DNA from 2 places in the Amycolatopsis sp. NPDC114503 genome. Region 1 is predicted to be linked to the other one. Evidence: riboswitches for the same ligand, from Rfam matches in the RefSeq annotation. Region 1 holds a riboswitch; the other holds the start of a gene.
The links. Region 1 has a riboswitch for S-adenosylmethionine ahead of ACZ7OI_RS18900 (aminotransferase class V-fold PLP-dependent enzyme). Riboswitches for the same ligand answer to the same signal wherever they lie in the genome.
Positions count from the first base shown of each region.

Region 2: it holds a riboswitch for S-adenosylmethionine, as region 1 does, so the genes downstream of both, ACZ7OI_RS25110 (methionine ABC transporter ATP-binding protein) here and ACZ7OI_RS18900 (aminotransferase class V-fold PLP-dependent enzyme) in region 1, are expected to answer to the same signal.

Region 1 covers NZ_JBVKDT010000004.1:374,261-378,166, reverse strand. The annotation lists gene ACZ7OI_RS18915 (penicillin-binding transpeptidase domain-containing protein) at 1-225, shown strand, start outside; gene ACZ7OI_RS18910 (ArsR/SmtB family transcription factor) at 266-961, shown strand; gene ACZ7OI_RS18905 (potassium/proton antiporter) at 1,062-2,540, shown strand; SAM riboswitch class IV at 2,636-2,750, shown strand; gene ACZ7OI_RS18900 (aminotransferase class V-fold PLP-dependent enzyme) at 2,791-3,906, shown strand, end outside.
Region 2 covers NZ_JBVKDT010000005.1:711,736-715,641, forward strand. The annotation lists gene ACZ7OI_RS25110 (methionine ABC transporter ATP-binding protein) at 74-1,087, opposite strand; SAM riboswitch class I at 1,303-1,393, opposite strand; gene rsmA (16S rRNA (adenine(1518)-N(6)/adenine(1519)-N(6))-dimethyltransferase RsmA) at 1,970-2,812, opposite strand; gene ACZ7OI_RS25120 (transglycosylase family protein) at 2,905-3,906, opposite strand, start outside.

The sequences.
Region 1 (3,906 bases):
CGGCCGATGATGCGCGAGGTCGTCACCGGCGGCACGGCGACCGGGCTGTCGCACTCCGGTTCGGTGTTCGGCAAGACCGGCACCGCGCAGTTCGGCGACGGCGCGGAGGCGCACGGCTGGTTCGTCGGCTACCGCGGCGACCTGGCGTTCGCGGTCTTCCTGGAGGGGGCCAACGACTCCAAACCGGCCGTCTCGCTCGGCGCGAAGTTCCTCGACGCGCTGTAGTTCGGCCGCGGCCGAAGTGTCCCCGCTCTACCGTTGAGGCATGGAAACCGTCGCACTGGCCGAGGTCGCCGCTGTTCTCGCCGACCCGAGCCGCGCGACCATGTGCCTCGCGCTGCTCGACGGCCGCGCCTGGACGGTCGGCGAACTGGCCGCCGCCGCGCGGATCGCGGTTTCGACGGCCAGCGAGCACGTGACGCGATTGGCCGAGGCCGGGTTCGTGGCCCGGGTGAAGCAGGGGCGGCACGCGTACGTGCGGCTTGCGAATCCGCGGGTTGCGGAGTTGATCGAGCATTTGGCGCAGCATGCCGAACTGAAACGGCCGTCCGGGCTGCGGACTTCGTTGCGGGTACAGCGATTGTCCTTCGCGCGCAGTTGTTACGACCATCTGGCCGGGACGCTCGGGGTCGCGTTGCGGGACGGGATGGTCGATCGGGGACTGATCGACGTGTCGGACGGGCTCGCGCTCACCGACGCCGGACGCGAGGTGCTGGCCGATCTCGGCGTGGCGGTGCCGGATCGGCCGCGGCGGCCGCTGCTGCGCGACTGTCTGGATTGGACAGAGCGGCGCGAGCACCTCGCCGGCGCGGTCCCGGCGGCGGTGCTGGAGCGGGCGGTCGAGGCGGGATGGCTGACACGGGACCAGCAGCGCGCGGTCCGGGTTCTGCCGGGCGCGAGGGGGCCGTTCGCCGCGCTCGGTGTCGATCTCGCGACGGTGAGTGCCGCCGAGGCGTCGTAACACACCTGGGTGGTCCCCCGCACCGGTGGTGCGCGGTCGGGAACCGGACACTGCCTCACTATTCTGGACGCCTGCGGGCGACCGGGAGGGAGGCGGGCGAATGGACGAGCTTCCCATGGTGCTGGGCGTCGGCGCGCTGGTTCTGGTCGTCTCGGTCGTCGCGGTGCGGGTGTCCATCCGGCTCGGATTCCCGTCGCTGCTGCTGTATCTCGGGATCGGCGTCGTGCTCGGGGAAGCCGGGTTCGGCATCCGCTTCGACAATCCGGCGCTCACCCAGTCGCTCGGCCTCGCCGCGCTTGTCCTGATCCTCACCGAAGGCGGGCTCACCACGCGCTGGTCCGCGGTGAAACCCTCGCTGGGGCCCGGAATCCTGCTGTCCACAGTGGCCGTGGTGATCAGCATCGCGGTCACCGGCGCGGCATTGCACTGGCTGCTCGGCCTCGACTGGCGCCTCTCCCTGCTGTGGGGCGCGGTTCTCGCGTCCACCGACGCCGCGGCGGTGTTTTCCGTGCTGCGCACGGCCGGGGTCGGGAAACGGCTCGTCGGCGCGCTGGAACTGGAATCCGGCATCAACGACGCGCCTGCCTACATCGCGGTCGTCGTGCTCGCGTCCGGCGAAGCGGTCGATTGGTCACTGCCGCTGCTGGTGGTCTACGAACTGCTCACCGGTCTCGTGCTCGGCCTCGCGTTCGGCTGGCTGGGCGCGCAGGCGTTGCGCCGGGCGGCGCTCCCGGCGACCGGTCTGTACCCGCTCGCCACGGTGGCGGTGTGCGTGCTCGCGTACTCCTCGGGACAACTCGCGCACGCGTCCGGCCTGCTCGCCACCTACGTCGCTGGCCTGGTACTCGGGAACTCCAAGCTGCCGCACCGGTCGGACACCCTGTCGTTCGCCGAAGGGCTCGGCTGGCTCGCGCAGATCGGCCTGTTCGTGTTGCTCGGCCTGTTCGCGTCGCCGACCCGGCTGCTCGAAACGCTGATTCCGGGTCTGGTCGCGGGCGCCGTGGTCCTGCTGCTCGCCCGGCCGCTGTCGGTGGTCCTGTCGTTGCTGCCGTTCCGTTTGCCGTGGCGGGATCAGGTGTTCCTGTCCTGGGCGGGGCTCCGGGGCGCGGTGCCGATCGTGCTCGCGATGATCCCGCTGTCCGAGGGCGTGCCCGGCGCGCAACGGCTCGTGGACGCGGTTTTCGTGCTCGTCATCGTGCTCACCGTGCTGCAGGGCGCGACGCTCAGTCCGCTCGCGCGGATCCTCGGGCTGGCGAAGGCGACGCAGGCGCAGGAGATCGAGGTCGACGCCGCACCGCTCGACGAGCTTGGCGCGGAACTGCTGCAGGTGCGCATCCAGAAGGGGTCGAAGCTGCACGGCGTGTACCTGTCGGAGCTGCGCCTGCCCGCCGGGGCGACGGTCAGTCTCGTGGTCCGCGGCGGCACTGCCTTCACCCCGCAGAAAACCAGCCGGTTGCAGGTCGAAGACCAGCTTCTGGTGGTCACGACCGCCGCCGACCGCGACGCGACCGAACAGCGCATCCGGGCCGTCGACCGGGCCGGTCGTCTTGCTCGCTGGCACGGGGAATCCGGGGCCTGACCCCTCTGTCCTTTGTGGACACCCGTGTGACCGCTGTCTCAGATCACGGGACGGGGCTGGTTTCGCTCCCCGGTTTTCCGCTATCGTCGGTTTCAGGTCATGAGTGCCAGCGCGAAGCCCCGGCTTGCTGGCCGGCAACCCTCCTACCGCGGTGGGGTGCCCCGGGTGAGGACCAGGCCGGTCGCGCAGCGCGACGGGCAAGCGCGGGCCCCTCGCCGGGGGTCCCCCGGAACGCCGAGGAGGCGCCGTCATGACTCTCGCACTCGACCGGTCCACGGAAACTGTTGCCGCTGTTCCCACTGTTGCCGGTGCGGCGCTGCGGGTGCCGCTGGTGACGGGCGGCGACATCGGTTACGCGAATCTCGATCACGCGGCCAGCGCGCCGTGCCTGGACGCGGTGCGGTCGGCGGTGGACGAGTTTCTTCCCTGGTATGCCAGCGTGCATCGTGGTGCTGGGTTTGCGTCGCAGGTTTCTACTCGGTTGTACGAGCGGACCCGGGGTGTGCTGCGCCGGTTCGTGGATGCTCGCAGCGGTGACTCGGTGATCTTCACGCGCAACACGACTGATGCGTTCAATCTGCTGGCGAAAGCGTTGCCGCGTAAGACTTCTGTGGTTGTTTTCGACAGTGAGCACCATGCCGCGCTGTTGCCGTGGCGGGGGCCGAACGTTCGGCGGGTGCAGTTGCCGCGGACTCGGCTTGCCGCGGTGTCCGTTGTGGACGAAGCGCTGGCGGAATGTCCGCAGGGGCCTCGGTTGGTGGTGGTCGCTGGGGCGTCGAATGTGACTGGCGAGTTGTTGCCGGTGGCGGAGATTGCTGCGGTGGCTCGGAAGCACGGGGCCCGGGTGGCGTTGGACGCGGCTCAGCTCGCGCCGCATCGGCGGATTTCGTTGCGGGAGTTGGATGTCGACTACGTGGCGGTTTCCGGGCACAAGTTGTATGCGCCGTTTGGGGCTGGGGCGTTGGTCGGGCGCAGCGACTGGTTGCGGGCGGCTGAGCCGTATCTCGCCGGTGGTGGGGCGACCAAGCTGGTGACCGAGGAAGCCGTGGTGTGGAACAGCGGTGAGGAGCGGCACGAGGCTGGGTCGCCGAATACCGTTGGGGTGTATGCGCTCGGGGTGGCCTGCGAGCAGTTGGCGGCTCGGTGGGAGGCCGTGGAGGCGCATGAGGCTGCGTTGCTGGAGCGGTTGCGTAAGGGGCTCGAGGGCTTGCCTGGATTTGCTGAGCTGCGGTTCTTTGACGCGCCGGTGGATCGGGTCGGCACGGTGAGTTTTGTGGTCGACGGGTTCGAGCCGGGGTGGTTGGCGGCGGTGCTGTCGGCTGAGTACGGGATCGGGGTGCGGGACGGGGCGTTCTGTGCGCATGTC
Region 2 (3,906 bases), on a different contig from region 1:
CCGGCGCCATCAAACACAGTTCTGCCGCGCCATCAAACACAGCCGTCACCAATCAAGCAGCAACCACACCCTGTCAAGCCGCAACCACACCCTGCGGCCCCCGAGCCACCTGACTCACGTGCGCCCCCCGATCAGCGATCCACGACAGCGCCGCGTCAGCTCGTTCGCCCCGCACCCCGAGCCGGAAGCGAGCGATCGGAGTGTCCCCGATCCGAGTGAGGCCACCACCAATGGTGGCGAGTTCCACGTCGAACCGGCTGGCCGCCTCAGGCAGCAACGCGCCCACCGACGCAAACCCGATCAGCACAACGTCGACCGCGCGGTCGTACTTCGCGGCCTGGGTGCGCGAGGTCTCGATCGACGGCAGCACCGCCTGCGCGGTCCAGCTGTCCGGCGTCGAGATCAGGTCGAGCACCGTGCCGCGTTCGACGATCGCGCCGTTGTCGAGGACCGCGACGTCGTCGCAGACCCGGCGGACGACGTCGGCGTCCGGCGTGGTGACGACGACCGTCACGCCCAGTTCGGCGCGCGCCCGGTCGAGCACGGCCAGCACCGCGCCGGCGTCCTCGGCCGAGACCCCGGCGGTCGGGTCGTCGGCGAGCAGCACGGCCGGTCCGGCGGCGAGCGCCTTCGCGACCGCGACCCGGCGGAGCTGGCCTTCGGTGAGCTCTTCCGGCTTCTGCGCGGCGCGCGGGGTGAGGCCGACCAGGTCGAGCAGCGAGCCGACCCGGCTGCGCCGCTGCGGGCCGTCGACGCCGAGCTGTTCCAGCGGGCTGGCGATGTTGCCCGCGATGGTGCGCTCGGCGAGCAGCTCCGGCTTGGTCCCGACGACACCGAGTTGGCGGCGGATCTCCCGCAGCCGCTTGCCGTCGAGCGTCGCGGTGTTGAGGCCGTCGAGCCGCACGACACCGCGGTCGGGGCGCTCCTGCAGCGCGATGCAACGGGCGAGGGTCGACTTGCCGGAACCGGACGGACCCACGATTCCGAACAGCGAGCCGGCTTGCACGTCAACGCTCACGTCGCGCAGCGCGGCGACGCGATTTCCGTGGAAGGGAAAGGACTTGGACACGTTTTCGACAGTGATCACGAAAGGGCTCCAGGCAAAACGAGGCGCAGCGCCGCTTCCGGGCGCGCCAGGCGTCATCGAATTACCGTCCACAGTGGACGGCGCAAGAAACTACAGAGAAAAGATCAGGCGATGACCATGGAGCGTTGACACGCACATACCGAGCGGCGACCTTCGTCGACTACGCGCCGGCGGGTCAGCAGGAGCGGGCGGGTGACCCTCTTCATCGAAAACAGCCTCCATCGGTCCTGGCGGTAGCACCTGCCCTGCGGAGGGTGGTTGCTGCGACTTCGGCGAGCCAGGTCTCTCAGTCGCTCGGGATGGACGCTTTCGAGTAAAGCCGATCCCATTGGCTGAACGCAAGCGCGTTGGTGCAGATCACACGTCTGGTGGTGCCCGCATACCGGAACACCGCGTCCAAGACCCGGAAACCCGGAACCTCGGTCGCCGAACAGTGCTTCGACCTGGGAAACCCTCGCCCCAGTGGCCGGTCGCGAACCAGTTCGTTCCACTGTGGACGATCAAGGATCTTTGTGGAACAACAGTTTTCTCGTTGTCAAGTGACCGGCGCCCGCGGACTGCAACGCCGGATTCGCGAGGTCCGCGACCGAGTCGAGATAGGTCAGTGAAGCGAAGCACCTCGAACCGGCGTCCCTGAACAATCCGGCCCAGGGAGCAATCAGACTCCCCCGAATGCCAAGGCTCTGACGAGCCGACCGTCACAGGTAACCGGCCATCTCGGCCGCAATCGCACGATCACCGAAAGTAGCTGGCTGCCCCGGAATGCCCACGATCAGCGACGACGCAAGGTCATCAGGCCACCCAGCGAAATCAAGGCCCGCATCCGGAATACCCGCCGCGCCGCCGCAGTTGGACGTCACAAGCGAGCGACGTGGGAGGGGGTCAGTTTGCGGCAGCCGCAATCCGCGCGAACGCGTGCACGTCGAGCTGTTCCCCGCGCGTCTTCGGGTCGATCCCCGCTTGGACTAGCAACTCACCGGCCCGCTCGGCGGAACCGGCCCATCCGGCCAGCGCGGCCCGCAAAGTCTTGCGCCGCTGCGAAAACGCCGCGTCGACCACCGCGAACAACCGCGCGCGATCCACTCCGGAAACCGGGTCGGTCCGGGTGAACGACACCAGTGCGGAATCGACGTTCGGCACCGGCCAGAACACCGCTCGCGGCACCGCGGCGACCTTGCGCGCCGGTCCGTACCAAGCGAGCTTCACGCTCGGCACGCCGTAAGTCCGGCTGCCCGGCCCGGCCGCCATCCGATCGGCGACCTCGGTCTGGACCATCACGAGCCCGCTGCGCAGCGACGGCAGTTCGGCCAGCAGATGCAGCACCACCGGCACCGCGACGTTGTAGGGCAGGTTCGCCACGATCGACACCGGCTCAGCCGGCAGATCGGCAGCCCGCACCCGCAGCGCGTCGGCTCCGACGACGGTCAGCCGCTCCGCTGCCTCCGGGGCGCGCTCGGCGACAGTGCGAGGCAGGCGGGCGGCCAGCACCGGATCGATCTCCACGGCGACGACCTGAGCGCCAGCGGCGAGCAGGCCGAGCGTCAGCGACCCGAGACCGGGCCCGACCTCCAGCACGACGTCCCCCGGCCGCACGCCGCCGAGTTCGACGATGCGGCGGACCGTGTTGGGGTCGTGCACGAAGTTCTGCCCGAGCTTCTTCGTGGGCCGGACGTCGAGTTCGTCGGCCAGCCCGCGGATTTCGACAGGCCCCAGCAGTTCCACCACCGGACGAGCCTACCCAGCGCCGCGGGGCGCACGAAAAACAGGCGGCCGGGAGCGCGAAGCTCCCGGCCGCCTGCTGGAAATTCCGATGCCGCTCAGGCCTTGTAGCCGCAGCCCCAGGCGCTGTAGCCGCCGCGAGCGTCGCGCACCTTCTCGGCGGTCGCGATCTGCTGCTCACGGGTGGCCTTGTCGGCCGTCGGGGCGTACTGCGTGCCGCCGTAAGCCGCCCAGGTCTGCTTGTCGAACTGGAGGCCGCCGTAGTAGCCGTTGCCGGTGTTGATGGACCAGTTGCCGCCCGACTCGCACTGCGCGATCCGGTCCCACACGCCGGTGTCGCCGATGGCCGGGGCCGGCGGCTTCTTGGTGCCGACCTTGATGATCTTGGCCTTGGCCTCGACCAGGGTCTTCTCCGAGACCTGCTCGCGCGAGATCTCTTCGCCGTTCTTCTTCGTGACCTTGTAGGTCACCAGCTTCTTGCCCGGCGTGCCCGGGTCCTCGACGCTCTGCTGGCCCTGCAGCTGCGTCGGGTCGTCGACCTTCTGCACCTCGGGGTCGATGGTCTCTTCCTGGTTGACCATCGACACGCCCATGCGGCTGACGTGGACCTCGGCGCCGTTCTTCAGGCTGACGTCGAGGCCGCCGTCGATCGCGTCGTCCGGGCCGAGGTTCAGCTTCAGGTCGGAGGCGAGCTCCTTGGTGGTCACCGCGTTGGTGCTCACCTGGCGGGGCGCGTTGGTGCCGTCGAAAAGCGTGATGTGCTTGAGGGTCTTGACCTGGACGGTCGACCCCTCGAGCGGAAGGTCGCCGGTCTGCGGCATCGACGTCCACGCGCCCTGGGAGAGCATGCTGCCCATGCCGAGCTGGTTCATCGCCTCGCCGAGCGTGGTCGCCCGGACCCAGGAGGGCCGCGACACGCCGTCCACGACGAGGTTCAGCTGACGGCCGCGCTCGAGCTTGATGACGCCGCCGTCGCCGACCGCCGCCTGCGGCGAGGGCGAAAGCGCGTCGTGCTCGCCGACCGACAGGCCCGCGTCCTTGAGGACGTCGCCGACGGTGCCGCCGTAGCTGTGCACGGTCTGCTGGTGGCCGTCGACGTC